Rhodopseudomonas palustris: one gene and its partner. The protein of the gene in region 1 interacts with the protein of each later gene in a pairwise test. Links are inferred from orthologs where the notes say so. Each region holds a gene or a part of one and is shown in the gene's direction. Other genes may lie near its edges.

Region 1 (13,787 bases):
CAACCGGCTCATGCCGATGATGCCGTTCAGGGGCGTGCGGATTTCGTGCGACGCCATCGCCAGCAGCCGCGATCGGGCGCGGCTCGCTGGATCGCCGGTTGCCGGATCGTCGTCGCCTGCCGCATTCGAGCCGGACCGGTTGCCGTCCTTGATCGGCCGATCCGGCAATGCGCCATGTGAGCCGGTGAGCATTCGCAGGCGGTTCCGCATCCGGCGCAGCCGCATCGTCTGGATCGCGAGTGCCAGACAGGCCAGCGCGAACAGGAAGCTGGCGCCGATCGCAAACGTGTGCGGATCGTATCCTGAGATCTCCGGCGTGCTGCTGAGCAACAATCCATAGGCGCCGCCGAACCCGGCGGAAAACGCCATGGCGGCCCGGCCCGCCAGCACGATGCGCGGATGCCGGCGCGCCATCAGGCGCAGCCTCGACCTGATCCGCAGCTTCCCTGCCATCGTAGCTCCTGCATTTGCCGCCCTAGGCAACGCCGATCCTGGCGCCTTGGGTGCTGCAATCAGGTTGAAGGCTGTCCGGGTGGGCAGCCGCGCTGCAAAAAGGGTTGATGTTGCGTTAACTCCCGCGATCGATTTTCACGCCGCGCGGCGCAGGTCGTCGGCCAGCGCGCGATACGACAGCGCTTCGGCCAGATGGACTCGCCCGATCCGGTCGCAGCCGTCGAGATCGGCGAGCGTTCGGGCGACCCGCAGCACCCGGTGATAACCGCGCGCCGACAGCCGCATGGTTTCGGCGGCCTCGTGCAGCAGTTTGAGGCCGGCGGAATCCGGCTGCGCGGTGGTTTCCAGAACCGCGGCCGGCGCTTCCGCATTGGTACGGACCTGTGGCAGGCCGATCGAGGCGTAGCGGGCGCGCTGCACCTCGCGCGCTGCAGCGACGCGGGCGGCGACTTCGGCGGAGCCTTCGGTCGGTGGCGGCAGGATCAGGTCGGCGGCGCTCACCGCCGGCACCTCGATCCGCAGATCGATCCGGTCCATCAACGGGCCTGAGATGCGCGACTGATAATCGGACGTACAGCGCTCGATCCTGCCGCGCTTGCAGGCGAACCCAGGCTCGAACGCCTGGCCGCAGCGGCAGGGGTTCATGGCCGCCACCAGCATCACCCGGGCCGGATAGGTGATGCGGTGATTGGCGCGCGATACCGCGACCTCGCCGGTTTCCAGCGGCGCCCGCAGCGAATCCAGCACCCGCGGATCGAACTCGGGCAGCTCGTCGAGAAACAGCACGCCCTGATGCGCCAGCGAGATCTCGCCCGGCCGCGCCTTGATGCCGCCGCCGGTCAACGCCGCCATGCTGGCGGAATGATGCGGCGCGCGGAACGGCCGCCGCGACGTCAGTGCGCCGTCGCGGATTTCGCCCGCGACGGAAGCGATCATCGACACTTCGAGCAGTTCGGCCGGCGACAGCGGCGGCAGGATCGACGGCAGCCGCGACGCCAGCATCGACTTGCCGGCTCCCGGGGCGCCGATCATCAACAAATGATGTCCGCCCGCGGCGGCGATTTCGAGCGCCCGCTTGGCGCTCTCCTGGCCCTTGATGTCGCGCAGGTCGATCCTCGACGGCTCCGCCTCCCGGACCCGCGGCTGCGGCCGGCCGAGCAGTTGCGAGCCTTTGAAGTGATTGGCGATCTGGATCAGGGAGCCGGCCGCGATGATCTCGATATCGGGGCTGGCCCAGGCTGCTTCGGAGCCGCAGGCGGCCGGACAGATCAGGCCGTGCTCGCGTCCGTTGGCGGCGATCGCCGCCGGCAGCACGCCGGCGACCGCTGCGATCGAGCCGTCGAGCCCGAGCTCGCCCAGCACGGTGAAGCCTTCGAGCGCGTCGGCCGGAATGGCGCCGATCGCGGCCATCAGCCCGAGCGCGATCGGTAGATCGTAGTGGCTGCCTTCCTTGGGGAGGTCGGCAGGAGCCAGATTGACGGTAATTCGCCGTGCCGGCAGCGCCAGCCCGGATGCGATCAACGCCGACCGCACCCGCTCGCGCGCTTCCGACACCGCTTTGTCGGCGAGTCCGACCACCGCAAAGGCCGGCAGCCCGGGCGACACCTGGACCTGAACATCGACGCTGCGCGCCTCGATGCCCTCAAAAGCCACGGTGGACACGTGCTGGACCATGACGCCTCTCCCGGTCCGAAACGCTAGCGCGGGCGCAGAACCCGCGCAAGAACATTAAGAGAACAAACCGGCGAGGGATCGCCCGCCGGTCCGGGGTCAGGCGCTGGTCTTGTGCCGGCTTTCCAGCGCGATCTCGGTCAGATCGACCTCGAGCCGCGCCATCATCAGGAGCTGGACGGCCGAAGGGATGCCGAGGTCTTCGGCCTGCTCGATCGCGCGGTTGATCGTCAGCGCCAGCGTGTCGATGCTGACCGCCTGCTGTTTGATCGGCGCATTGGCCGCATTGAGAACCACCGGCCGCGCTGCGCGGGGCTTGGACGAAGCGTTCATCGGATCACCTGAAATTCCGGAAGCGATTGGCGACGCACGGCCTCGAGACCGCGCCATTCCAGCGTTGGGCCGGGCACCGACCGGCGGCTGCAGATTCCGACCCAGGCTTCGTCATCGATGTCGACGATCACCGCGGTGGTCGAGAAGCCGTTGATGTCCTGAGGCAGACCGAGTGGCTTGGCCTTCCAGCCCTGATCCACCAGCCGGGGGAGCCACCAGGTTTCCAGCACGATGGTGAACGCCGACAGCCCGATCGACAGTCCGTATTCCATCGCGGCCGCCTGGATCACCGCCTCGGCGCGCGGTCCGCCATGTTCGCCGCGCTTGCGCGGCACCACGAAGATCCGCGACAGCTCGTAGGCGTCCGACCGGTGAACCGAGCCGGCGAGGGCCAGTTGAGGAAATACGTCGCTGAGCAGCGTGGGCGAGGTGGTCGGCACCATTCGCATGCCGGCGACGATCTCGTCGTTGTCGACGCCGAGCAGATACACCGCATCTTCGGTGTCGAACTGATCGATCTCGCGGCCGTCGGGCCGCGCCAGCTCTTTCCAGCCGCGTTCGACGACGTAGATCTGGTGCCGAATCCGGAAATAATTGTCGAGCAGACCGGCGTAGAGCGCCCGGTTCTCCCGACGGATGACATGAACCTGCATGCTGATTTTCCCTCCTGCAGTGGGGTCTGCGGGAGAGAACTGTGCAGGTGCGAACGGGAACCGAACTACTGTCCGATCGGACAGGTCACAGCCGGATCAATCCAAGCGTCAGCGCCTTGGCCACCGCAGCGGTGCGGTTGGCCGCGTCGAGTTTGCGAGCCGCCTCGATCAGATGAAATTTCACGGTGCGCTCGGCGATGCACAGGATCATCGAGATCTCCCAGGCGGTCTTGCCCTGGGCGGCCCATTGCAGGATCTCGCATTCCCGTGCGGTGAGCTTGTTGCGGCGGCCGGGCTTCGGCCGGCCGAGCGTGCGCAGGCGGCTGTGGGCGTAGATGCTGACGAGCTGCATCGCGCCCCGGGCCGCGGGGCTGAGATCAGGATCCTTGCCGGCCATGCTGATCGCGGCGCTGCCGTCGTCGTAGTGAAGCGGAATGCAATAGCCCTCGACCAGGCCGAATTCGGCCGCGCGGGTCATCACCCGATGCGCGGCCGGATCGCGGTCGCGGTCGTATGGCGCCTCCGACCAGACGAACGGATGCACCGTGCTGGCGACATGGCGCGGCACCGGGTCGACCGCGCTGAAATTCTCGCTGACGTAGAGGTCGAACCAGTCGCGCGGCCAGCCATTGGCCAGCGTCAATTCCGGCAGTCCGGCATTTCGCGACGGCAGTCCGGCTATGATGTAGGCGGTGAAGCCGCAGCTCGCGATCAGCGACTCGAATTGGCTGACCAGCGCCGGCGCATCCAGCCGTTCGACGGCATCGACGAATTCGAGCGCGCGCCGTCCCCAAAGCTGATCCTCGCCGACGATCATGCTGCCGCAACCTCCGATCCGATAACTGCCGGGCGCGAGGCCGGTTCGCCTGCCGTCGACCGAGCGACCACACCATAGCTTACCGCGGCGGTATCCACCACGCGCCGGATGCCTCGGCAGTCGTCGGCTGTTCGGATAGTGGACGCGCCGCTTAGTTGTGCGGCCAGTGCGGCCGACTGGCAAGAGGGACGTTCGGCGCGCCCGGGCCGAACCAGGCCGCGCACCCCCGCCGGTCCGTCAGGCCCTTTTCGCCGCGATGACGTCCCAGATCCTGGCTGCGATGTCCGGGCCGCCGAGCCGGGCGACTGCACGGATTCCGGTCGGCGAGGTGACGTTGATCTCTGTCAGGTAGCCGTCGATTACATCGATACCTACGAACAACAGCCCACGCTCGCGCAGTTTCGGACCAAGTGCCGCACAGATCTGTTGCTCGCGCGGCGACAGGTCGGTGGCCGCCGCGGCGCCGCCGCGGACCATATTGGAGCGAAGATCGTCGGCGGCCGGAACGCGGTTGACGGCGCCGGCGAACTCGCCATCGACCAGAATGATGCGCTTGTCGCCGTGCTTCACCTCCGGGAGGAAGCGCTGGATCACCCAGGGTTCACGGAAGGTGACCGCGAACATGTCGTACAGCGAGCCGAAATTGATGTCCTGCGGCAGCACCCGAAACACCGCAGCGCCCCCGTGGCCGTGCAGCGGCTTCATCACCACCGCACCGTGCTCGGCCCGGAACGCGTTGATCTCGTCCTTGTCGCGGCTGATCAGCGTCGGCGGCATCAGTTCGGTGAAGTCCATCACGAACAGCTTCTCCGGCGCATTCCTGACGCTGGCCGGGTCGTTGACCACCAGCGTGTGCGGGTGGATGCGCTCGAGCAGATGCGTCGAGGTGATGTACGCAAGGTCGAACGGCGGATCCTGACGCAGCAGCACCACGTCGAAGCTGCGCATGTCGACGCGCGCAGGCTCGCCCAGCGTGAAGTGATCGCCCTCCTGATCGCGCACCTTCAGGCTCTGCACCGATGCGATCACCTCGTTGCCGCGCAGCGACAATTTATCGGGCGTGAAGTACGAGATCGAATGGCCGCGGGCCTGTGCTTCGAGCAACAGCGCGAACGTCGAATCGCCACGGATGTTGATCCGCGCGATGGGGTCCATCTGGACGGCGACCTTCAATGTCATGTCGGGTGTTCCGGAGTTGGCAGGGCGGTGACGATGCGGCGGCGCGGCGATCCGGTCAAGCAGCCGGGCTCACGGCGTGGCGTCGAAGGCGCCGGGCAGATGCCGTGGCGCGGTGTCGGGCGAGATCAGAATGGCGTCGAAGCGCAGCTCGCTCATCGCGTGTTCGGGATGGCGGCTCAGCCACGCTTCGGCGGCCGCGACGATGCGGGCCTGCTGCCGCGGTGTCACCGCATAGGCGGCATCGTCGACATTGCGGCGCGCTTTGACCTCGACGAACGCCACCAGCGCGCCGCGCTGGGCGACGAGGTCGATCTCGCCGCAGCGGACCTTGAAGCGACGCGCCAGGATGCGGTAGCCCTGCCGTTCGAGATAATCGGCCGCGCTGGCTTCGGCCGACAACCCGGTCCGGAACGCGGCGAGTCGCGCCAGGACCGACCGGCGCGAGGGCTCGATCTTAGCCATCGTCGGTCTCGCGGCGTCGTGCCAGGGCGAGCGCGCGCGCGTAGATGTCGCGCCGCGGCCGGCCCGAAAGTTCGACGCCCTGCGCCACCGCATCCTTGACGCTGTGCCGAGTCAATGCCTCCTCCAGCCAGCGATCGAGCGCGTCGTCGCTCATCACCTGCGCGGCCGGATCGGGCGGCGCGATCACCACCACGAACTCGCCACGGGTCTCCATCTCGTCGGCTAGCGCTGCGAGTTCGGCCAGCGGCGCGCGGCGCACCTCCTGGTGCAGCTTGGTGAGTTCGCGGCAGATCGCCGCTTCGCGCGCCTCGCCGAGCAGATCGGCGAGGTCGCGCACCGCGTTCTGAATCCGGCTGCCGGCTTCGAACAGCACCAGGGTCGCGTCGATCGCCGCAAGCTCGGCGAGGCGGGCGCGGCGAGCGCCCTGTTTGGGCGGCAGGAAGCCGCCGAAGAAGAACCGATCCGTCGGCAGCCCGGCGAGCGTCAACGCCACCATGACGGCGGAGGGGCCCGGCAAACTGATTACTTGGTGTCCGGCAGCGTACACGTCGCGCACCAGCTTGTAGCCGGGATCGGAAATCAGCGGCGTGCCGGCGTCGGACACCAGTGCGACAGAACCGCCCTGGCCTAGGATTTCGAGGAGCTTCGGCCGCGCCTGCGCGGCATTGTGCTCGTGATACGGTTTCAGCCGCGCCGAGATGCCATATCGTTCGAGCAGGCGATGCGTGATTCGTGTATCTTCGCAGGCGATCAGATCGGCGCCGGCCAGTGTTTCCAGCGCACGCAAGGTGATATCGCCGAGATGGCCGATCGGCGTCGCCACCAGATGCAGACCGGGCGTCGCGCGCGGTGCGACCAGACGCTGCCCGGCGATCAGGAAGGTTCGCGCGTCGGGCTCCGATGGGTCGGACGACGGGACGGAGATCTGTGGTTTGACGCGCATCGGACCGGCTTGATGGTCATCCTGGAGGGCATGAACGAGGCGGGATGATCGAAAACGACGGCACAGTGATTTGTCCGGCGCCGCTAACCAGCATAGACCTATTGGCCCGGTTAATCATTGGCCGACATTGTGATGAAATCTCCGGCGAAAGCCCCCGCGGGCCGATCGTTCGGAAGACGACACGGGATCCGGCGCTGCGCCGGACCGCCGCAAGAGATGGCATGGGAAGCTTGCACGATCCACACACGAAACCGTTGCGAACCACACGCCGCGCCGCACTGGGCCTGATCCTCGGGGCCCCGCTGCTGAGCGCCTGCTCCGGCGTCCAGCAGACCCTGAGCGACCGGTTCGGCCAGTCGCAGCCGGCGACCGGGCCCGCTCAGCAGCCGACTGCGGTCGGCAACGGCCGGGTCAAGGTCGGGCTGGTGCTGCCGCTGTCGGCACCCGGCAATGCCGGTGTCGCCGCCCAGTCGATGAAGAATGCCGCCGAGATGGCGCTGGCTGAATTCCACAATCCCGACGTTCAGTTGCTGATCAAGGACGACGGCGGCAATCCGCTCGGCGCCCAGTCGGCGACCCAGCAGGCCCTCGACGAAGGCGCCGAAATCATTCTCGGGCCGTTGTTCGCGCAATCGGTTCCGGCGGCCGCGCAGGCGGCACGGGCCCGTGGCGTCACGGTGATCGCGTTCTCGACCGATTCCAGCGTTGCCGGCCGCGGCGTCTATCTGCTGAGCTTCCTGCCGGAATCCGACGTCAACCGGATCGTCGGTTACGCCGGCAGCATCGGCAAGCGTTCCTACGCGGCGCTGCTGCCGGACAATGCCTACGGGTCGGTGGTCGAGGCCGCCTTCAAGCAGATCGCCAACCAGAAGGGCGGGAGGATCGTCGCGTTCGAGAAGTACGGCGCCGATCGCAGTGGCCCGGCGCGCTCGATCGCCGCCTCGCTCGGCAATGCCGATGCACTGCTGCTCGCCGACGACGGCGACGCGCTGGCCGGCATCGCTGAGACGCTGACCGCCTCCGGGGCCGATTTGAAGCGCGTGCAGCTTCTCGGCACCGGGCTGTGGGACAATCCGCGGGTGTTCTCGACCCCGGCGCTGCAGGGCGGCCTGTTCGCGGCGCCCGACCCGTCCGGCTTCCGAGCGTTTTCGGGCCGGTATCGCACCCGCTACGGCCAGGATCCGGTCCGCACCGCGACGCTCGCCTATGACGGCGTGGCGCTGGTGGCGGCGCTGTCACGGACCCAGGGTCCGCAGCGGTTCTCGAGCGAAACGCTGACGAACCCGTCCGGCTTCGCCGGCATCGATGGGCTGTTCCGGTTCAGGGCCGACGGTACCAACGAGCGCGGCTTGGCGGTCATGAAGGTCGCTACCGGCGGCGCGCAGGCCGTCGCCGGCTCGCCGAAGAGTTTTGGAGCGTAGCGCGGTCTCATCTCGTTCCGGGTTCGCACCTCGCCGGTGCGCCCCGGGAACCACACCTGGGGTGCGGACTACGCCGCCAGATCGGCCACCACGGCGTCGAGCACCGGGAAGCCCTCTTGCGTCACGCGCAACCGGCCGTCGGCATCGACCGCGATCGCGCCCTCTTCGCGCAGCAGCGCGATCCGCGATGGATCGAGCGGCCGTCCCGACAGCGCCTGATAGCGCCGCGGATCGATGCCCTCGGCGAGCCGCAGCCCCATCAGCAGAAATTCGTCGGCGCGCTCTTCGCTGGTGAGGCGTTCGTCGGCGATCAGCCCGTGGCCGGTGGCTTCCACCCGCATCAGCCAGCTCTCGGGGCGTTTCTCGGTCGCGGTGGCGTAGCGCACCGCGCCGATATCGAGCCGGCCGTGGGCGCCGGGGCCGATCCCGGCATATTCCTGGCCGCGCCAGTAGATCAGATTATGCCGGCACTCTGCGCCCGGGCGGGCGTGGTTGGAAATCTCGTAGGCCGGCAGGCCGAGTTCCGCGCACACTGATTGAGTGACGTCGTACAACGCCCGTGCTTCGGCCTCGTCCGGCGTCGGCAGTTTGCCGGCCTTGTGCAGGGAATAGAACGGCGTGTCGGGCTCGATGGTGAGCTGATACAGCGACAGATGCTCGGCGGCCTCGCCGATCGCATAGCGCAGTTCGGCTTCCCACATCGCCGCGGTCTGGCCGGGGCGTGCGTAGATCAGATCGAACGAGTAGCGGTCGAACGCCGACTTGGCGATCGCCACCGCATTGATGGCTTCTTCGGCCGAATGCAGCCGTCCGAGCGCCTTCAGCGAGGCGTCGTCGAGCGCCTGCACGCCGAGCGAGACCCGGTTGACGCCGGCCGCCCGATAGCCGCGAAAACGCGTCGCCTCGACGCTGGTCGGATTGGCCTCGAGCGAGACTTCTGCATCCGGTTCGACGTGCCAGTGCCGGGCGATGGCGTCGAGGATCGCCGCCACGGTCGAAGGCTGCATCAGGGATGGCGTGCCGCCGCCCAGGAAGATCGAGCTGACCTGGCGCGGACCGATCCGCTCCGCGGTGGTGGCGATCTCGCGCGCGAAGCCGCGGGCGAACCGCTCCTCGTCGATCGCGGCGTGGCGGACATGGCTGTTGAAGTCGCAATACGGGCACTTCGACAGGCAGAACGGCCAGTGCACGTAAACGCCGAAAGCTGGATCGGGGCTAGCCCGCAAGGCAGATCTCCGCCAGTTTGACGAACGCCTTGGCGCGATGCGACAGGCCGAGGCCGAGCGGCGGCAGGCCGTGCTTCTCGACGCTGGTCATCTCGCCGAAGGTTCGGTCGTGCCCGTCGGGCAGGAAAATCGGATCGTAGCCGAACCCGGCTGTCCCACGCGGTGGCCACACTAAAGTACCGCCGGCGTGCGCCTCGACCTCCTCGACGTGCCCATCAGGCCAGGCCACACACAGCGCCGACACGAAATGCGCGGTGCGCCGCTCCGGCGCGGTGGCGCCGCGTTCCTGCAGCAGCCGTTCGATCTGCGCCATGGCAGCGCCGAAATCCTTAGTCTCGCCGGCCCAGCGTGCGGAATATATTCCCGGGGCACCGCCGAGCGCATCGACTGCCAGTCCGGAATCGTCGGCAAACGCCGGCAGTTGCGCGGCCCTGGCGGCGGCTTCGGCCTTGATCCGGGCATTGGCCTGGAAGCTGTCGCCGGTCTCGTCCGGCTCGGCGAGGCCGAGCTCGCCGGCGGAGATCGCTTCGATGCCGTAAGGAGCCAAGAGCTCGCGCATCTCGGCCAGCTTGCCGGGATTATGGGTGGCGATCATGAGCTTACCGGTGATTCGACGATGCATAGCGGTGTCAGCCTAGCTCAGCGCGCGCTGCGAAGAGGTTGCAGGAATGACTCACCCCACCGCCATTTTCTGCAGATCCACCAGCCTGGCGACGCCCTTCTGGGCGAGCGCCATCAGCTTGAGGAACTCGTCCTGCGAGAACGGCGTGCGCTCTGCGGTGCCCTGCACCTCGACCAGGCGGCCGTCGCCGGTCATCACGAAATTGGCGTCGGTCTCGGCCTCGGAGTCCTCGGCATAGTCGAGATCCAGCACCGGGGTGCCGTTGTAGATGCCGCAGGAGATCGCCGCGACATTGTCGCGGAGCACCTGGGTCTTGATCATGTTGCGAGCCTTCATCCAGTTCAGGCAGTCGGCGAGCGCGACCCAGGCGCCGGTGATCGAGGCGGTGCGGGTGCCGCCATCGGCCTGCAGCACGTCGCAATCGACCGTAATCTGGCGCTCTCCGAGCGCCTCAAGATCGACGATGGTGCGCAGCGAGCGGCCGATCAGGCGCTGAATCTCCACGGTGCGGCCATTCTGCTTGCCGGCCGAAGCCTCGCGCCGGGTGCGTTCCAGCGTGGCACGCGGCAGCATGCCGTATTCGGCCGTCACCCAGCCGCGGCCCTGGCCCTTCAGCCACGGCGGCAGCCGTTCTTCCAGGGTGGCGGTCACCAGCACATGGGTGTCGCCGAACTTCACCAGGCAGGAGCCCTCGGCGTATTTGACCACGCCGCGTTCCAGCGACACGGCGCGCAATTCGTCGGGCGCACGGCGGCTCGGCCGCATGGGGACCTCCATCTATTGCGGGGGGAAAAATCAACGTTGCGGTGCTTTTAGGGGGCCGCAGCCGCAGCGGCAAGGGTTGCGGCCGGCAACCCGGCGCTGACCGCTTGTAACTCGACGGAAGCGACGACAGATTAAGCGGATCACGGAGGAGAATTTGGTTCAGCACGACCCGATCGGCCTGATCGCGCCCAATGCCGGCCTTGCCCAGCTCAACGAGCGCTCGCGGGAGATATTTCGTCAGATCGTCGAAAGCTATCTCGCGACCGGTGAGCCGGTCGGCTCCCGCAACATTTCCCGTCTGATTTCCGTCCCGCTGTCGCCGGCTTCGGTGCGCAACGTGATGGCCGATCTCGAACAGCTCGGCCTGATCTACGCCCCGCATACCTCGGCCGGCCGGTTGCCGACCGAACTCGGTCTGCGATTCTTCGTCGACGCCCTGATGCAGGTCGGCGACCTGACCGAGCCGGAGCGGCAGTCGATCCAGGCGCAGCTTTCGTCAGTGGGGCGGGCCCACACGGTCGAAGCCGCGCTCGGCGAGGCGTTGACACGGCTGTCCGGCCTGACGCGGGCCGCCGCGGTGGTGCTGACCGCAAAGGCCAATGTCCGGCTCAAGCACATCGAATTCGTTCGGCTGGAGCCGGAGCGGGCGCTGGTGATTCTGGTGGCCGAAGACGGTCAGGTCGAAAATCGTGTGCTGACGCTGCCGCCGGGTGTGCCGTCGTCGGCGCTGGTGGAGGCCGCCAATTATCTTAACGCGAGGATCCGGGGCCGGACGTTGGCGGAGGCGCGGCTCGAGCTCGAATCGCTGATGGTCCAGAACAAGGCTGAACTGGATCAGCTCACCCAGAAGGTCATCGCGGCCGGCGTCGCGAGCTGGTCGGGCGGCGACGGCGACGACCGGCAATTGATCGTGCGCGGCCACGCCAATCTGCTCGAAGACCTGCATGCGCTCGACGATCTGGAGCGGGTGCGGCTATTGTTCGACGATCTCGAGACCAAGCGCGGGGTGATCGATCTGCTCGGCCGCGCCGAAAGCGCCGACGGCGTCCGGATCTTCATCGGCTCGGAGAACAAGCTGTTCTCGCTGTCGGGCTCGTCCACCATCATCGCGCCTTACAGCGACGGGGCCGGCCACATCGTCGGCGTGCTCGGCGTGATCGGGCCGACCCGGCTGAACTATGCGCGGGTGATCCCGATGGTCGATTACACCGCGCGGATCGTCAGCCGGATGCTGGGCGGCTGATTTTCCGAAACTTGATTTTCGCGCCGCAAACCACGATATCCCGGCCAGCTCTCCCGTAACGATCCAGAGATTTTTCAAGAAGGTAGCGTGATGACCGAGACTGATGGACAGAAGGACAACAACCAGGACACGGCGCAGGCCGCCGCCGATCCGGTCGTTTCCAAGCCGTACATCATGCCGGACGACCCGGAAGAAGGATCGAACGAGGCCCTGGTGCGCGAGGCTGCGGATGCGCGCGACAAGATGCTACGCACGCTGGCCGAGATGGAGAACCTGCGCAGGCGGACCCAGAAGGAGGTCGCAGACGCCCGTACCTACGGGGTAACGTCGTTCGCGCGCGACGTGCTCGATATCGCCGACAATCTGCAGCGCGCGCTCGATGCGGTGCCGGCCGACGCCCGCGCCAACGCCGAGCCCGGCCTCAAGGCCCTGATCGAGGGTGTCGAGCTGACCGAGCGCTCGCTGCTCAACGCGCTGGAAAAAAACGGCGTCAAGAAGTTCGACCCTAAGGGCCAGAAGTTCGATCCGAATTTCCAGCAGGCGATGTACGAAGTGCCGGATCCGTCGGTGCCGGCCGGCACCGTTGTGCAGGTGGTACAGGCCGGCTTCACGATCGGCGAACGGGTGCTGCGCCCGGCGCTGGTCGGAGTGGCCAAGGGCGGCGCCAAGGCTGCGCCAAGCGACGGCGGCACCGAGGCCGGCAACGCCGGCTGATTCGATTCGCGGCTTCGGCCCGTGCCGGAGCCGCACCGCTCGCCAGGCTCAACAAATGGTCTGAGAGAACAAACGGCGCGCGGTTGCGTACGTCGTTCGGTGCCGATCAGCGCGGCTGCAGTCCGTCGCGCACTTTGCGGAAGCGCGGAAAGGCCTCCGCCCACTGCTCCTTCGGTGACGAACCGATCACCCGCATCGCCACATTGGCGCTGCCGAAGCGCAGCCATTGCACCACGGTCACCGGCGTATTGTCCTTGCCGCTGACGCCGGTGATCCGGGTCTCGAATCCCTGGGCGCCGTCGATCCGCATCGGCTCCGACATGGTGATCTTGCCGTCGCGTAGTCCGGGAATCGCTTCGGCGGCCTGCTGGGCGAAGCGGGCGCGGTCGTCGGTCTTTTCAGGCACCGAGCCGATCAACCCCAGCACCATGAACGGTCCGGTCTCGACCGCCTCCTCGTTGCCGTCGGTCAGCAGCAGCGCGACGCCGGGCGCCAGCGTCCGCACCGTCTTGAAATCTCCGAGCTCGCGGACCTTGAACGGCATCTGGGCGATCTGCTCGTCGGCCGGCACCTGCTGGCGGACCGAGACCGATGCCAGCATCTTCTTGACCGCCTCGTCCGAATACGTCTCGGATTTGACAGCGGCGACCTGCACCGCGACGTACCCGGAAAACAGCTTGCTGCCCGGCACGATCATCGAGTAGCGACGGACCTTGTCGGGGCCGATCACGGCGTCCTCGGCGGTGAAATAGCCGCTGCCGGCGGGAGTCTCGATCTTCTCCGGCTTGACGTTGCCGAGCGAGCCCTCGGGCGCCGCTTTGAACGCGGCATCGACCTTTTCGAAGGCCGGGCCCGGCAGCTCCGAGACCAGCACCTTGACGCCGTGGTCGTCGGATTCAAAGCCCAGGAAGGCATTGGATTGGGTCAGCCCTGGCATCGGCACGATGCCGACCCGGATGCCGCGTGGGTAGACCGTGTCGGCAGCCACCGCATGGGTCGCGGCGACCGACAGCAGGGCAATCGCAAACAGGCGCGCTATCTGTCTCATGGCGAGTGTCCTGAGGCCGCATTGAGGCCGTTGTTTGGTGGGGCATCGACCGCCGGGGCGCGGCAAATCGGTCGGTCGGCAACCTCGATGATGCGCTGCCGGCGCCGACCCCGCAAGCTGCACTGCAGCGCGCTAACGCGGTGTTTCGTAACGATTCGTAAAGCCCATGATTTCGTGATCGAAACGCCGCAACGGTCCTTGCGGACCCGACCCCCCCTCCTATATCAGGCTCACCGC
Region 2 (16,247 bases), 2.7 Mb from region 1 along the record:
CCGATCGTCGCCGAGTGGCAGCAGACCTGGCAGCGCAGCGCTGAGCTGGCGCTCGCCGCGGCGGGATCGCGCACGCCGCGGCTTCACGCCGAAATTTTCGTCTCCGTGCTGGTCGGAACTGTGCTCGGGCAGCTTGCAACTCCGCGCCGGAAGTTCAAGCCTGAGATGCGAGCCGCCTTGTCCGAACTGGTTCGAGGTTTGACCGGCAAGCGCTGAAGCAAGTCGGGCGATCGCCCCCGCGCGCTTGGTCAGCGCAGCACGCTCAGCGCGGCGGCGATCGTCGCGGCGAGCGGCGTGGTCGGGCGTCCGATCAGGCTGCTCAGCGTGCGGCTGTCGTCGAACAACGCGCCCTTGGCTGCGCCGGCGTCGGAGTCGGCCAGCAGCGCGGCGAACGGTTCGGGCAGGCCGGCAGCGACGAGGGCCGCCTGGTACTCGGCCTGCGGCAGGTTGCGATAGGCGACCGCTTTGCCGGATTGCCGGGACAGCTCGGCGGCGAATTCTGCGAGCGTATAGGCGGTGTCGCCGGCTAGCTCATAGATCCGGCCAGCCTGCGGCTGCCCGGCAGTCAGCACGCTGACGGCGGCCTCGGCGTAATCGGCGCGCGTCGCCGAGGCGATCCGGCCGTCGCCGGCGCTGCCGAGCAGGGCGCCGTGCGCCAGCGCTGCCGGGATCGAGGCGGCATAGTTCTCGCTGTACCAGCCGTTGCGCAGCACGACATGCGGCACGCCGAGCTCCAGCAGCGCCGCCTCGGTCTGCCGGTGCTCCTCGGCGAGGCCGAGCGGCGAGCGGTCGGCGTGGAGCAGGCTGGTATAGGCGAGCAGCGACACCCCGGCGGCGCGGGCGGCTTCGATCGCGTTGCGGTGCTGCGCGCTGCGCTGGCCCACCTCGCTGGAGGAGATCAACAGCGCCCGGTCGACGTCGGCGAACGCCGCCGTCAGCGTCTCGGGGCGGCTGTAATCGCCCCGGTGGACGTGCAGGCCGCGCGTGGCGAACTCGGCCGCAGCCTTGTCGGTGCGGACCAGGACGCCGATCTGGGCGGGCGGCACCGACTTCAGCAGGCCGTCAACGACGAGGCGGCCGAGCTGGCCGCTGGCACCGGTGATGAGAAAACGCGAGGCGGGCATCGGAGAAACTCCTGGGTGGTCGTGATTTGAGAGTAGGTCTATAATGGAGACCATCCGCCTGGCCCGTAAGGAGGCAGTTTTCCGTGCCAAGGTCACCTGGAGAGAACCTGCCCGTCGCGACGCATCGCGCGACGCTGACCGACCGCTACGCCGCCTGGCGCGAGCAAGGGTTCGATGCCGCGCGCTGCCCGGTGCGCAACGTGCTCGACCATCTGGGCAGCAAATGGAGCACTCTATTGTTGATCGCGCTGGCCGAAAAGCCGATGCGATTCAACGCGCTGCTACGGGATGTTCCAGATATTTCGAGGCGGATGCTGACCCAGACGCTGCGCGATCTCGAGCGCGACGGGCTGGTCTCCCGTCAGGTGTTTCCGACCAAGCCGCCCAGCGTCGAATACCGGCTGTCGGCGACCGGCGAGTCGGTGCTCGGTCCGCTCACCGCTCTGGTCGGTTGGGCCGAACAGCACTTTCCCGAGATCGAACGCGCCCGGGCCAGGTTCGATGCGGTCGCCGGCGCGGGTGCCGCCGCGATTCCCGGTGAAACCGCAAGGCCGGAAAGCCCGCAGGCGCTTGCTCCGTCCCCGGTCAGGGGATAACCCCACGCCATGGGAAAACGATTGATTCCGCCTGAGCCGGCCGAGATTCACGAGGTCCAGCTTCGCGAGGCGCTGGAAGAGCGCTATCTCGCCTACGCGCTGTCGACCATCATGCACCGGGCGCTGCCGGACGCCCGAGACGGGCTGAAGCCGGTGCATCGCCGCATTCTGTACGGGATGCGGTTGCTGCGGCTCGACCCCGGTACGCCGTTCAAGAAGTCCGCCAAGATTGTCGGCGACGTGATGGGTTCGTTCCATCCGCACGGCGACCAGTCGATCTACGACGCCTTGGTGCGGCTCGCGCAGGACTTCTCGTCGCGCTATCCGCTGGTCGACGGCCAGGGCAATTTCGGCAACATCGACGGCGATAACCCGGCGGCCTACCGCTACACCGAAGCGCGGATGACCGATGTCGCGCGCCTGCTGCTCGACGGCATCGACGAGGACGGCGTCGCGTTTCGGCCGAACTACGACGGTCAGGCCAAGGAGCCGGTGGTGCTGCCGGGCGGCTTCCCGAACCTGCTCGCCAACGGTGCCCAGGGCATCGCCGTCGGCATGGCCACCGCGATCCCGCCGCACAACGCCGCGGAACTGTGCGACGCCGCGTTGCATCTGATCGAGAAACCCGACGCCAAGTCGAGGGCGCTGCTGCGCTTCGTCAAGGGACCGGACTTCCCGACCGGCGGCATCATCATCGACTCTAAGGAAAGCATCGCCGAAGCCTACACCACCGGCCGCGGAGCGTTCCGCACCCGCGCCAAGTGGGAGCAGGAAGAGGGCGCGCGCGGCACCTGGAGCGTGGTGGTCACGCAGATCCCGTGGCTGGTGCAGAAGTCGCGGCTGATCGAGAAGATCGCCGAGCTGCTCAACGAGAAGAAGCTGCCGCTGGTCGGCGACATCCGCGACGAGTCGGCCGAGGACGTCCGCATCGTCATCGAGCCGAAGTCGCGCAGCGTCGATCCGGCGCTGATGATGGAATCGCTGTTCCGGCTGACCGAGCTGGAGAGCCGGATTCCACTGAATCTCAATGTGCTGGTGGGCGGCCGGATTCCGAAGGTGCTCGGCCTCGCCGAAGCCTTGCGTGAGTGGCTTGATCATCTGCGCGACGTGCTGCTGCGCCGCTCCAACCATCGCAAGACGCAGATCGAGCACCGGCTCGAAGTGCTCGGCGGCTATCTGATCGCGTACCTGAACATCGACGAGGTGATCAGGATCATCCGCACCGAGGACGAACCCAAGCCGGTGTTGATGAAGACCTTCAACCTGACCGAGATCCAGGCCGAAGCCATCCTCAACATGCGGCTGCGCTCCTTGCGCAAGCTCGAGGAAATGGAGATCCGCACCGAGGACAAGAACCTCCGCGCGGAGCTGAAGGGCATCAACGCGGTCCTGAAGTCCGAGACCGAACAGTGGGCCAAGGTCGGCGAGCAGGTCCGCAAAGTCCGCGAGATGTTCGGGCCGAAGACGCCGCTCGGCAAGCGCCGCACCCAATTTGCCGACGCGCCGGAGCACGATCTCGCGGCGATCGAGGAAGCCTTCGTCGAGCGCGAGCCGGTCACCGTGGTGATCTCAGACAAGGGCTGGGTGCGCACGCTGAAGGGCCATGTCGAGGATCTGTCGGGGCTGAACTTCAAGCAGGACGACAAACTCGGCCAGTCGTTCTTCGCCGAGACCACCTCGAAGCTGCTGCTGCTCGCCACCAACGGCCGGTTCTACGCGCTCGACGTCGCCAAACTGCCCGGGGGCCGCGGTCACGGCGAGCCGATCCGGATGTTCATCGACATGGAGCAGGATGCGGCGATCGTCACCGTGTTCGTCCACACCGGCGGCCGCAAATTCCTGATCGCCAGCCATGACGGGCAGGGCTTCGTCGTGAACGAGGACGAGTGCGTCGGCTCGACCCGCAAGGGCAAGCAGATCCTCAACGTCGATATTCCCAACGAAGCGCGGGCGCTCACCGTGGTCAGCGAGGGCGACGACAGCGTCGCGGTGATCGGCGACAACCGCAAGATGGTGATCTTCCCGCTGGATCAGGTGCCCGAGATGACCCGCGGCCGCGGCGTGCGGCTGCAGAAATACAAGGACGGCGGGCTGTCCGACGTCGCCACCTTCTCGTCGAAGCAGGGCCTCGGTTGGCGCGATTCTGCCGGCCGCGAGTTCAGTGCGACCATGAAGGAGCTTGCCGAATGGCGCGGCAATCGCGCCGATGCCGGCCGGCTGCCGCCGAAGGGCTTCCCGAAGTCCAACAAATTCGGACGTGGCATCGGGTGATGTCGCGTCGAACTGCCCCGCGCGCCAGTCGCACGCGGGGCCGCATTCTGATCTTCGCCTCGCTCCCGATTTGCACTCACTGATCGCGATGTTCGAACGCCGCCCCGGCCGATGTGGTCTCCTGCTGCCGCTGTTGCTGTTGCTGTCGCCTTGCCCGGCGCAGGCGGCGGAGCTCGACGGTGCCGCGCTCGGCGGGGTATGGGGTGTCCCGTTTGCCGGCATCCTGCTGTCGATCGCACTCGGCCCGCTGCTGGCCCCGAAAATCTGGCACGCGCATTACGGCAAGATCGCTGCTGGATGGGCCATGCTCGCGCTGGCGCCGATCGCGATCGTATACGGCTGGCAGAGCGCGCTGGCGTCGCTGGTGCACGCGCTCCTTGCCGAGTATCTCAGCTTCATCGTGCTGTTGTTCGCGCTGTTCACGGTGTCTGGCGGCATTCTGGTCACCGGGACGATCCGGGCGACGCCGCTGCTCAACACTGGCCTGCTGGCGGTCGGCACCGCATGCGCCAGCCTGATCGGCACCACCGGCGCGGCGATGATCCTGGTTCGGCCGCTGATCCGCGCCAATGCCGGGCGGCGGCACAACGTCCACGTCATGGTGTTCTTCATCATCCTGGTCGCTAATATCGGTGGCGCGCTGTCGCCGCTCGGCGATCCGCCGCTGTTCGTCGGCTTCCTGCGCGGAATCGATTTCTTCTGGCCGGTGCAGCATCTTTGGCAGCAGACGCTGATTGTCGCCGGCATCCTGCTGACGATCTTCTATCTGCTCGACCTGTGGTACGCCCGGCACGATCCGCCAGCCGAAACCGCCGAACAGCCGGTTGGTTTTCGCGGCAGCATCAATTTCGTTCTGATCGCCGGCATCATAGGCACGATTCTGGCCTGCTCGCAGTGGCGGTCGGGGATCGCGTTCAACGTCTACGGCACGCGGGTCGCACTCGAGAACCTGGTCCGTGACGGCGGCCTGATCGTGCTGGCGCTGCTGTCGCTGTGGTGGACCGCGGACGAACATCGCTCCGCCAACGGCTTCACCTGGGAGCCGATCCGCGAAGTCGCCAAGCTGTTTGCCGGGATCTTCGTCGCGATCATCCCGGTCCTTGCGATGCTGCAGGCCGGCAAGGCCGGCCTGTTTGCGCCGGTGCTCGACGCGGTGTCGGGAAGCGACGGCACGCCGCGCGAGGTGCCGTATTTCTGGTTCACCGGTCTGTTGTCGGCGGTGCTCGACAACGCACCGACCTATCTGGTGTTCTTCGAACTGGCGGGCGGTCAGCCGGCCGAGTTGATGGGGCCGCTCGCCGGAACGCTGGCGGCGATCTCGATGGGGGCGGTTTTCATGGGCGCGCTGACCTATGTCGGCAATGCACCGAATTTCATGGTGTATGCCATCGCCACCGAACGCGGGATCAGAATGCCGGGGTTCTTTGGCTATGCGTTGCGGGTTGGCGCCGTACTGATCCCGCTGTTCCTGTTGCTGACGGTGCTGCCGATCGTTCCGAAGCTGCAGCTCCATTGAAACTGCGGCGGCAGGGCCTGACGCGTTGTCTTCGCGCAAGCCTGCCGCCCGATCGGCGCGAAACCGCGTCAGTTGCCGGGCGGCGCAACGGCGGCGGGAGCGGGCGGCAACCCCGGTGTGTGCCTGGGCTTCAGGGTGCCGATGTAGAACGACACGCCGCCGACCAGCACCACGCATACGAAATACATGGCGTAGGCTTGCGGCGGGGTCGTGGCCCAACGCAGAAACCCGCCGAATGACATTCGCTCTGGTACTTGGCTCGACATGGCGGCCTTGTGCTCCATTTCCGGTCGAATCGGAAGCCGGAAAATGTGATGCCAATCGCCGCCGGCCAAGCCCCCGGCCGAAGCTCGATCAATGACCAGTGGCGTCTTTTGTGGCAGATATGAAGAAGGCTCTGCGACTCGCGTCGTGAAGGCGGTTTTGGAAGCAGATTCGACCGATATCAGTGCTTGGTCAGCTACATGCAACTGTGAATGATTTGCGAGAACGCGTGGCGGCCTGCATTGTGATGCGATGGATGCAAAAACGTCGCAGATGACATCAGAACCCGCGCCGGCACCGAAACGAACCAAAGGGTGGCGTCTTTCGCCGGGCGAGCCATCGCTCGCCGGAATGTTCGGGACGATCCCGACTCGGGCCAAAGGCCCGTTCTGGCGCAAGCTGATTGCATTCCTCGGCCCCGGCTACCTGGTCGCAGTCGGCTACATGGACCCCGGCAACTGGGCGACTTCGCTCGCCGGCGGTTCCAAATACGGCTACGCGCTGCTGACCGTGGCGCTGGTCTCCAACATCATGGCGGTGTTGCTGCAGTCATTGTGCACGCGGCTCGGCGTCGGTGCGGGCAGGGATCTCGCGCAGGCCTGTCGCGACGCCTATCCGCGCTGGGTGTCGTGGCCGCTGTGGCTGTCGGCGGAGATCGCCATCACCGCGACCGACCTCGCCGAGGTGATCGGAACTGCGATCGGACTCAATCTGCTGTTCGGTATCCCGCTCGAACTCGGCGTGCTGATCACCGCTGCCGACGTGTTCCTGGTGCTGGCGCTGCAGGCGTTCGGCTTCCGCTGGATCGAAGCCTTCGTGGTGGCGCTGCTCGGCGTGATCGCGGCCTGCTTCGCGATCCAGATCGCGATGGCCGATCCGGATTGGGGAGCGGTAATCCGCGGCTTCGCGCCAACCACGCGGGTGCTGACCGAGCCCGGTATGCTGTATCTGGCGCTCGGCATCCTCGGCGCTACGGTGATGCCGCACAACCTCTATCTGCACTCCGGCCTGGTACAGACCCGCGGTTTCGGCCACAGCCCGGCCGAGAAGCACGAGGCGATCAAGCTCGCCACGATCGACTCGACGATCGCGCTGACCTTCGCGCTGACCATCAACGCCTCGATCCTGATCCTGGCAGCGGCGACCTTTCACCACGCCGGCCAGACCGATGTCGCCGAACTCGACCAAGCCCATGCCTTCCTGGCGCCGCTGCTCGGCTCGACGCTGGCGCCGACGCTGTTCGGCATCGCGCTGCTCGCCTGCGGCCTGAATTCGACCGTCACCGCCACGCTGGCCGGCCAGATCGTGATGGAAGGCTTCATCCAATTCCGGATCAAGCCGTGGCTGCGCCGGATGGTGACGCGGCTGATCGCGATTGTGCCGGCGGTAGTGGTCACCATCATCGCCGGCGAAAAGGGCACCGGGCAGCTCCTGATCCTCAGTCAGGTGGTACTCAGCCTGCAACTGCCGTTCGCGGTGGTGCCGCTGGTGATGTTCACCGCCAGCCGAGCCAAGATGGGCGAGTTCGTCGCGCCGCGCTGGCTGTCGATTGCCGCCGCACTGATCGCCGCGATCATCATCGCGCTGAATATCAAGCTGGTGTTCGACTACGCGACCGGCGGGTAGTCCGCAGACGAAATCCCAGAGCCGCGGCTGTGCTGGCCGAGTAGAACCGGCGTTTGGTCAAACACGGTTCTGCTCATTCGATCCCGCTTTCGTGGGGGCGTGACGTTGCGCGAAGTATTGAGCGGGAGTGCTTCCAAGCGCCTTCTTGAACATGGTGATGAAGGCGTTGACCGACTCGTAGCCAAGTCCGGCCGCAACGTTCTGCACCGCTTCGCCGCTCGCGAGTTCCCGAAGGGCGACGACGAGGTGGAGCTGCTGTCGCCAGCGTCCGAACGTCAGTCCTGTCTCGCGGATCAGCAGCCGCGCCAGCGACCTTTCACTCATCGCGATCTGCTTCGCCCAATCGCTCAAGGTCCTGCGGTCGGATGGCTCCGCTGTCAGAGCGTCGGCGATGGCCCGGATCTTCGGATGGCTGGAAATCGGCAGGTTGAACCGCTCGCGCGGCATCTCCGCGAGTTCGTCCAGCAGAACGCGCGCCATTCGGGCTGCGTGGCTGTCTGTGTGATAGTCCGCACGCTCCTCTGCCAGACGCTCGACCATTTCCCGGATCAACGGAGAGATCGACAGCGTGCAACTGGATTCGGGCAGTTTCGCCGCTTCCGGTTCCACGAACAGATAGTTGAGCCGCGCATTTGCGGTCGCGCGCGCGCTGTGAGGCACTCCGCCAGGAATCCACACCCCGCAATTCGGAGGCACGATCCAGATCTCGTCGCCGGCCGTGCAAGTGACGGCGCCGTGCAGGGCCAAGATTAACTGCCCCTTGCGATGGACATGCAAAGGCACTTCCGCCGCATGGTCGGAGAAATCGAGCTTGTGGCAGACCGCAGGCAGATGCGTCAGGTCGGGATCGAAAACGGAAACGGCAGATTGCGGCGCGGGCATCAGGATGGCCGTTTTCAGGGATTTTATGTCGTAATACCGAATTTATTCGCTTCTGCAAATCGGACACAACTGGCGGCATGAAGATAATGCCGACGGTATCTCCTCGCTTGATCGAGCCCTGCACAGCAATACTGCAGGTGGCAGCGGACTTCGCTCGCACGGCGGCCATCAAGGAGGATGCGGATGCGGTCCTCTTTTCGGCCAAGAGTTTCGCCGCGGCGATGCTGGCCTATTACATTTCGCTGCAACTCGATTTGCCCAAGCCGTTCTGGGCGATCGTTACTGTCTACATCGTCTCTCAGACATCCGCGGGAGCGTCGTTCAGTCGTGGCGTGTATCGCTTCGTCGGCACCTTGGTGGGTGCGATTGCGACGATCGCTATCGTTCCGAATTTCGTCAACGACCCGATCGTATGCTGCGTCATCCTCGCGGGCTGGATCGGTCGGTGTCTGTTTCTCTCGCTGCTGGATCGGACGCCGCGAGCCTACGCTTTCGTACTGGCTGGCTACACGACAAGCCTGATCGGCTTTCCGAGCGTGCTTGATCCTGGTGCAGTGTTCGAAACGGCATCGCTGCGCGTCCAGGAAATCTCCATCGGAATTATCTGCGCGGTTCTGATCCACCGTTACGTCCTGCCGAAGCCGATGAGTGGCCAGTTCACCGGCAAGCTGTCGGCGACGCTTCTGGACGCCCGCGGGATTGCGGGCCTCGCGCTGACGGGAACGGCGAAAGCGAACCGCAACGATCGCCATCAACTTGCTGCCGATCTCCTGATGCTCCGGGGGCTTGCGACGCATCTGCCGTATGATCCCGGATCGGTGACGCCGCGGCGCGAGACGTTGCAACTCATTCACGCCAGGCTCGCTCGGCTTCTTCCACTCACGACTGAAATCGAAGACCGGGTCCGTTTTCTCCGCATTGGGCACGGCGATACGGCTGATGGGCTGACCGCATTGATCGATGATGTCGGGGCCTGGATCGCTGCCGCTGGGACGGGCGATGGGGAGAGGGCGGCTCGGCTGATCGCGCGCGCGCGGTCGCTCCAGGCTCATCTGGGCACAGATGCAGCGACGCCCGCCGACCGGGTGGGCGCCAACCTTGCAGGTCATCTGGCTGAAATGATCGGCCTGATTCACGACTGCGACCAGCTCGATCAGAACATGATCACCGGCTCGAACTCACCACAGGCGGAGTGGCTTTACGGGCCGGCGCCTGCAAAGGGGTACGTCTATCACCGTGATCCATGGATGGCGGCTCGTGCAGCGCTCGGTGCCGTCGTCGCTATCCTCAGCGGCTGTGCCTTCTGGATATGGTCGGCCTGGCCGGAGGGCGGCACCGCAGTCTCAATTCTCGGCGTATGCTGCACCTTGTTCGGCAATTTCGACGCGCCTGTGCCATTCGTCGTCAAATACATCGTGGGCTCGATCTGGGGAGTTCTGATAAGCCTCGTCTACAGCTTCGCCATCTTGCCCCAAGTCACGAACTTCGCAGTTCTGGTCGCGGTCCTTGCGCCAGCATTTCTGTTTGCTGGCTCGCTCCAGGCGCGAGCGCCGACGACGTTCATGGCGCTGGGAATCACTCTCACAATTCCGATCCTGTCGGGCCTCGGCAGCAACTACACCGGTGACTTCGCCACTTTTCTCGACACCGTGATCGCACTGTTCGCAGCAGTTGGTTTCGGGGCGGTCAGCATGTCCATCTTCCAGACTGTACCGCTGGACGTCGCGATCAACCGGCTGCTTCTCCACAGTCGGCAGGATGTCGGTCGCCGCGCTCTGGGCGGCGCGCCGAACGAAGCGCGCTGGACAAGCCTGATGATCGACCGAACGGCGCTGCTGCTGCCGAGGCTGCGAGCGGCCGGCAGAGCCCCTGCAAACGTCCTTGACGATACGCTGTGCCTTCTTCGCATCGGTCACGTCGCCGGCCGGCTTCGCAAGCTGGTCCCGCAGGTCCAGGGCGAGGCCGGCGTCGCAATCGGCGGTCTTCTGTCCGCGATTGCCACGTGTTTCAGCGTGAGGCGACCGACGACGCCTGCCGAACTTGCAGACCTCGATCAGCGCATCGCGACGTTGATGGCAATGATGGCGGCCAGTTCACTCAAGAGTCGCCTGCGGATAATCGATCTGCTGATCGACCTCCGTTTTGCGCTCGGTTTCGGTGGAATGGTGCAGGAGGACGATCCGGCTCATGATCGTTGATTTGAATATGGGGGGTGTCTTCATTCCCGGCCTGGTGGTCCTCGCGCTCGTCGCGCTGTTCGCCACCGTGGCAATCATGCGTTTCTGCAACGCCACCGGGATCTCCCGGCTGTTCGAGTATCGGCCACTCGTCGAAATCGCCACCTTCCTCATGATCTACGGTCTTCTCATGCTGTATCTTCCCTTGATCGGATCAATCTCGTGAAATCGTTTCTGTCCGTGCTCAGCCGCTATGCCCTGACCGTCGGCTTAGTCGCTCTTTCGGGTGTTGTCGGCCTGCAGGCCTGGGGCCACTACCAGCGAACACCCTGGACGCGCGACGGTCGAGTGAGCGTGAATGTCGTCCAGATCGCGCCTGAGGTTTCAGGTGCGATCCGCTCGGTGGCAGTGGTCGACAATCAGTACGTCAAACGCGGTGATGTACTTTACGAGATCGACCCCGAACGGCTTCGTTTGGCACTGGCGCTGGCCGAGGCTGACGTCGAAGCGAAGCGCCAGGATATGATCGTTCGTCAAGCCACGGCGCAGCGGAAACGGCAGCTCAAGGATGTTGTCTCACAGGAAGCCGTCCAGCAATCGGGCGGCGCTGCGGCAATAGCCAGCGCCGCCTATCAGGCCGCGGTGGCGACATTCGATTTGGCCAAGCTCGATCTTGCTCGTTCCGTCGTTCGTTCACCTGTCGATGGGTATGTGACGAATCTGAAGCTTCGGCCCGGCGACTACGCGACCGCTGGGGCGACGAATGTCGCGATCCTCGATGCCGCCAGTTTCTGGATCACCGGCTATTTCGAAGAGACGAAAATTCAGCAGATCCGTGTCGGGGCCCCGGCGCGGGTCAAGCTGATGGGCTTTGACCAGCCAGTGGCGGGCCATGTCGAAAGTATCGGTCGCGGCATCGAGAACAGCAGTGAAGCGCCGGGGCGCTTCGGCCTGCCCAATGTCGCGGCGACGTTTTCCTGGGTGCGTCTCGCCCAGCGCATCCCGGTGCGTATCCATATCGATCAAGTACCGTCCGGCATAGAACTGGCGGCTGGGATGACGGCCACCATCGAGATCGCTCCCGCTGATGTCGAGCCGAACACGGGGCAGCGACCATGAACTGCACGCGCACGCTTTCGTTGTCCCATTGTCTCGCCGTGGTGTAGCGGGACGACCGGCGAGACTGGACGCCTGTGTCGGAAGGGCCGAGCTAATCCTGCGGCTCGGGTTGCATCTCGCCGGAAGCGTCGATGCGCAGCCAGCCGCTCGGCGCCAGCCGCTGCTGGGGCAGGTAGCGGCCTTTGTAGTCCATCTTCCTGGAGCCTTCGATCCAGTAGCCGAGATAGACGTAGGGCAGGCCGAGCCGCCGCGCGCGGGCGATATGATCGAGGATCATGAAGGTGCCGAGCGATCGGTTCTGCTCGGTCGGCTCGTAGAACGAATACACCATCGACAGCCCGTCTCCGAGCACATCGGTCAGCGCTGCGGCGATCAGGTCGCCGCCGCGGCCGGTGACGCCGGTGTCGGGGGTGCGCTTGCGGTACTCGATCATCCGGGTCTGGACGTGGCTGTCCTCGACCATCATCGCATAGTCGAGCACCGTCATGTCGGCCATTCCGCCGTGGCGATGGCGCTGGTCGAGATAGGCGCGGAACACCGAATATTGCTCGGAGGTCGGCACCGGGTTGCGCTGCTCGCCGACAATGTCGGCGTTGCGGGCCAGCAGCTTGCGCTGGTTGCGCGATGGCTTGAACTCGTTGGCGATCACCCGGACCGACACGCAGGCGCGGCAATGATCGCAGGCCGGGCGGTAGGCGATCGACTGGCTGCGCCGGAAGCCACCATGGGTCAGCAGGTCGTTGAGCTCGCCGGCCTTGTTGCCCACCAGATGGGTGAACACCTTGCGCTCGTGCCGGCCCGGCAGATACGGGCACGGCGAGGGGGCGGTCAGATAGAATTGCGGGGTATCGCGCGAGTGCTGGGTCACGTCGGGTCGTCGGCCTCCAACGCGCCCAGCATCGCCTTGCGTCCGCCGCCGGTCAATCGCTTTCGCCCTTAGTAGGAGCGCGCCGGCTGCGAGGCGGGTACGGTGCTGTTGATAATCACGGTCCCGAGCAGGATATCGTGCAACAGCCGGCGCCGGCTGTTGAACAGCCCGATCAGTAGGATCAGAGGGGTCAGCATCGACAGCGACAGCCAGAACAGGAAGGCGTGTGCCGCGCCGAGCACGAAGTAGCCGGGTTCGCCGGTCCAGGTGGTCAGTTCCAGCCCCATTGTCCGCATCCCGATCGTCGCCGAATGCGGGCCGCCGAGCGAGGCGCCGTAATACACCAGCGCCCAGATCACCGACAGCGGCGACACCAGCCAGAACAGGGTCCAGCCGATCCCGAGCGTGACCAGGCCGAACATCGCGATGAACACCGTCACCACGATGACCGGCACGGCGAGCACCACCAGGTCGATCAGGAAGGCGAACACCCGCTTGGTCAGCACGCCCTGAAACAGTTCCGGATTGAGCCAGGGGTCGAACGCCGCGGGCCGCACCTCGCCGCCGCGCCAGCCGCCACTCCCACCATAGTCAGCCATCAGCCTGCTCCGCGTTGGGCCGCCCGGACAGGAGCGGTCGCCCGGTTCGACATGGCGACGGCAACGACGCGTTGCAAGGCTGCCGCGACATTACAAACCATCCATCGATCCGCCGGAGGCCGGCGAATCGGCGAGGGAAGCTGCGCGGCGGAGGGGGCCGGGACTCAGCCCAACTGCCTCAACTTCTCGGCGGCCGCCGGGGCGAAGTAGGTGAGCACGCCGTTGGCGCCGGCGCGCTTGAAGGCGAGCAGGCTCTCCATCATCGCCCGGTCGCCGTCCAGCCAGCCGTTGTTGGCGGCCGCGGCGATCATCGCGTACTCGCCCGACACCTGATAGGCGAAGGTCGGCACGCCGAAGGTTTCCTTCACGCGGCGGACGATGTCGAGATACGGCATGCCCGGCTTGACCATCACCATGTCGGCGCCTTCGGCGAGATCGAGTTCGACCTCGCGGATCGCTTCGTCGGTGTTGGCCGGGTCCATCTGATAGGTGCGCTTGTCGCCGGTCAGCGCCTTGGCCGACCCGATCGCGTCGCGGAACGGGCCGTAGAAGGCGGACGCATACTTGGCCGCATAAGCCATGATCTGGACGTCGAGATAGCCGGCGACATCGAGCGCCTCGCGGATCGCGCCGATGCGGCCGTCCATCATGTCCGACGGCGCGATCACGTCGCAGCCCGCCTCGGCCTGCACCAGCGATTGCTGCACCAGCACCGCGACGGTCTCGTCGTTGAGGATGCGGCCGTCCTCGATCAGGCCGTCATGACCGTGGCTGGTGTAGGGGTCGAGCGCGACGTCGCACAGCACGCCGATCTGAGGAAATTCCTTCTTGATCGCGCGGACGGTCTTGCAGATCAGGTTTTCCGGATTGGACGCTTCGGTGCCGTGCTCGTCGCGCAGCGACGGCTCGGTGAACGGGAACAGCGCGATGCACGGGATATCGAGCTTGGCGGCGCGTTCGGCGTCGCGGACGATCTGATCGACGCTGAGCCGTTCGACCCCCGGCATCGAGGCGACCTGAACCCGCTGGTTGCTTCCGTCGATCACGAACATCGGCCAGATCAGGTCGTCGGTGGTCAGGACGTTCTCACGCACCAGGCGGCGGGCCCACTCGGTCTTGCGGTTGCGGCGCGGACGGATGGTGAGATCGAGCGGCGGAGCGGCGGGCCGGGTCGAGGGGTCGCGAATCTCGATGGGACGGCCGAATTTGATCGCCATGGTGCCAACTCTCCCTGCAGGCTCTGCTGTGTTCATGGAAAGTAGCATTTTGGCACTGCCGCGTCACGGCGCTGTTGATTTGGCGCAATCAGAAGGTTCCACCGCCATCACAGCCGATTGATTTTGCTGCCCCGGCGGGCCAAGACTCCGTCGAACCCGATCCGCCGAGCAACAGCCGAGCCTTGATGTCCGACATCCAACCCCGCGAACCGCTGCCGCGCGACCAGGCGATCTCGGTCGCGGCGATTTCGCCGGAGCGGCCCGACAACCACGACAACGACTGGACGCGGCGGCTGGTGCTGTTCCTGCGGGTGATGGCGGTGCTGTCGGTCGTCAAGGGACTTTACCACTGGGCGCAGATCACCGGCTTCGTCGGCGGCGAGGACGACGCCTTCGAGGTCCAGACCATGGCCTGGCAGACCGCCACGGTCTATTTCGCCGTGATCGAGCTGGTCGCCGCCGTCGGGCTGTGGCTGGCGACCCCCTGGGGCGCCGTGGTGTGGCTCACCACCGTGGTGTCGATGGCGGTGATCGAATTGATGTTCCCGGCGATCTACGGCGGCAGTCTGCTGGTCGTGCTCGGGGAAGCAGTGCTGCTCGCCGCCTATCTGGCGCTTGCCTGGATGGCGGCCCGCGAACGGCCGCCATAGCGCGGTCCGCTAGCGCCGCCGCAGCACGCAGGCGGGCGCGACAACAACAACCATCACAAGGGGGAAAACCATGGACCAGCTTCATTCCGGCGGCACCGGCGGTGGCCTGATCGTCAATGCGATCGCGCGCCACGGCGACCGTCCGGCGATCGCCGACGGCAGCATTCGCTGGAGCTACCGCGAACTCGGCGAGGCGATCGGCCGCTTCATCACGCTGTTTCGCGACTGCGGCCTCGCCAAAGGCAGTGCGCTGTCGATTCTGTCCTCGAATCGCGCCGAATCCTGGGCTGCGATCTGCGCCGCGACCGTGATGGGGATGCGCTACACGCCGCTGCATCCGATGGCGGCCGAAGACGACCACGCCTTCATCATCGACGACGCCGAGATCGACGCGCTGATCGTCGAAGGCGGCAAGTTCGCCGCGCGCGGCGAGGCGATCCGCGCTCGCGTGCCGGGCCTCAAGCATCTGTTGTCGTTCGGCGCCGTCAACGGCGCCCGCGATCTGCTCGATGGTTTCGCGGCGGTTCAGCCTGCGCCGCTGGTCGACGACAGTGCGACCTCCGACATCGCCTGGCTGGCCTACACCGGCGGCACCACCGGCCGCTCCAAGGGCGTGATGATCCCGCATCGCGCGCTGACCACGATGGCGGTGATCCTGTATTCGGATTGGGACTGGCCGGCCGAGATCCGCTATCTCGCCGCCACCCCGATCAGCCACGCCGCCGGCGTCACCGTGTATCCGGTGATGATGCGCGGCGGCTTCACCCGGCTGGTGCAGGGCTTCGAGGTCGAATCCTATTGCCGCGTCATCGCCGAGGACAAGATCACCGCGGTGTTTCTGGTGCCGACGCTGATCTACGCGCTGATCGACGCGCCGCAGGTGAGGGCGCGTCACGATCTGTCGTCGCTCGACATGATCGTGTACGGCGCCGCCCCGATGTCGCCGGATCGTCTGCGCGAAGGCATCGAGATCTTCGGCAACGTGTTCGTGCAGCTTTACGGCCAGACCGAAGCGCCGCAATGCATCACCACGATGCGCAAGATCGACCACGACGATTCCAAGCCCGGCCGGCTCGGCAGTTGCGGACGGCCGAGCCCGCTACTCGACGTCAAGCTGTTCGATTCCGAGATGCGCGAAGTCGGCCCCGGCGAGCCCGGCGAAATCTGCGTGCGCGGCACGCTGGTGATGGACGGCTATTGGAAGCGGCCCGAAGCGACGGCGGAAGCGTTCCGCGGCGGCTGGCTGCACACCGGCGACGTCGCCGTGAAGGACGCCGACGGCTATCTCTATATCGTCGACCGCACCAAGGACATGATCATCTCCGGCGGCTTCAACAT

What was found.
Region 2: the proteins of grpE (region 1) and FLL57_RS08905 interact in binary tests that used the Escherichia coli proteins (3 or more experiments, as listed by UniProt). The link is inferred for Rhodopseudomonas palustris from one-to-one orthologs.

The regions. Positions count from the first base shown.
Region 1 is NZ_CP041387.1:4,609,697-4,623,483, forward strand. The notes cover bases 10,740-13,690. They hold grpE (nucleotide exchange factor GrpE), read left to right. Parts: upstream 10,740-11,878; coding sequence 11,879-12,502; downstream 12,503-13,690. Other genes in these bases: hrcA (heat-inducible transcriptional repressor HrcA), read left to right, coding at 10,740-11,788; FLL57_RS21350 (hypothetical protein), read right to left, coding at 12,609-13,550. Outside these bases: FLL57_RS21280 (ATP-binding protein), read right to left, coding at 1-453; FLL57_RS21285 (YifB family Mg chelatase-like AAA ATPase), read right to left, coding at 589-2,127; FLL57_RS21290 (hypothetical protein), read right to left, coding at 2,224-2,457; rpaI (4-coumaroyl-homoserine lactone synthase), read right to left, coding at 2,454-3,110; FLL57_RS21300 (LuxR family transcriptional regulator), read right to left, coding at 3,196-3,927; gshB (glutathione synthase), read right to left, coding at 4,165-5,106; FLL57_RS21310 (YraN family protein), read right to left, coding at 5,176-5,568; rsmI (16S rRNA (cytidine(1402)-2'-O)-methyltransferase), read right to left, coding at 5,561-6,511; FLL57_RS21320 (penicillin-binding protein activator), read left to right, coding at 6,733-7,932; radical SAM family heme chaperone HemW, read right to left, coding at 8,001-9,158; rdgB (RdgB/HAM1 family non-canonical purine NTP pyrophosphatase), read right to left, coding at 9,148-9,780; rph (ribonuclease PH), read right to left, coding at 9,832-10,545; more of hrcA, read left to right, coding at 10,700-10,739. UniProt on the Escherichia coli protein: Participates actively in the response to hyperosmotic and heat shock by preventing the aggregation of stress-denatured proteins, in association with DnaK and GrpE. It is the nucleotide exchange factor for DnaK and may function as a thermosensor.
Region 2 is NZ_CP041387.1:1,953,943-1,970,189, forward strand. Bases 5,284-8,210 are described here. They hold FLL57_RS08905 (Nramp family divalent metal transporter), read left to right. Parts: upstream 5,284-6,023; coding sequence 6,024-7,397; downstream 7,398-8,210. Other genes in these bases: FLL57_RS08895 (sodium:proton antiporter), read left to right, coding at 5,284-5,507; FLL57_RS08910 (AraC family transcriptional regulator), read right to left, coding at 7,455-8,210. Also shown: FLL57_RS08875 (TetR/AcrR family transcriptional regulator), read left to right, coding at 1-216; FLL57_RS08880 (SDR family oxidoreductase), read right to left, coding at 249-1,124; FLL57_RS08885 (winged helix-turn-helix transcriptional regulator), read left to right, coding at 1,208-1,720; parC (DNA topoisomerase IV subunit A), read left to right, coding at 1,730-3,991; more of FLL57_RS08895, read left to right, coding at 4,080-5,283; more of FLL57_RS08910, read right to left, coding at 8,211-8,279; FLL57_RS08915 (FUSC family protein), read left to right, coding at 8,357-10,477; FLL57_RS08920 (DUF1656 domain-containing protein), read left to right, coding at 10,467-10,682; FLL57_RS08925 (efflux RND transporter periplasmic adaptor subunit), read left to right, coding at 10,679-11,575; FLL57_RS08930 (arginyltransferase), read right to left, coding at 11,667-12,443; FLL57_RS08935 (RDD family protein), read right to left, coding at 12,512-13,042; hemB (porphobilinogen synthase), read right to left, coding at 13,207-14,259; FLL57_RS08945 (DUF6163 family protein), read left to right, coding at 14,445-14,909; FLL57_RS08950 (AMP-binding protein), read left to right, coding at 14,980-16,247. UniProt on the Escherichia coli protein: H(+)-stimulated, divalent metal cation uptake system. Involved in manganese and iron uptake. Can also transport cadmium, cobalt, zinc and to a lesser extent nickel and copper. Involved in response to reactive oxygen.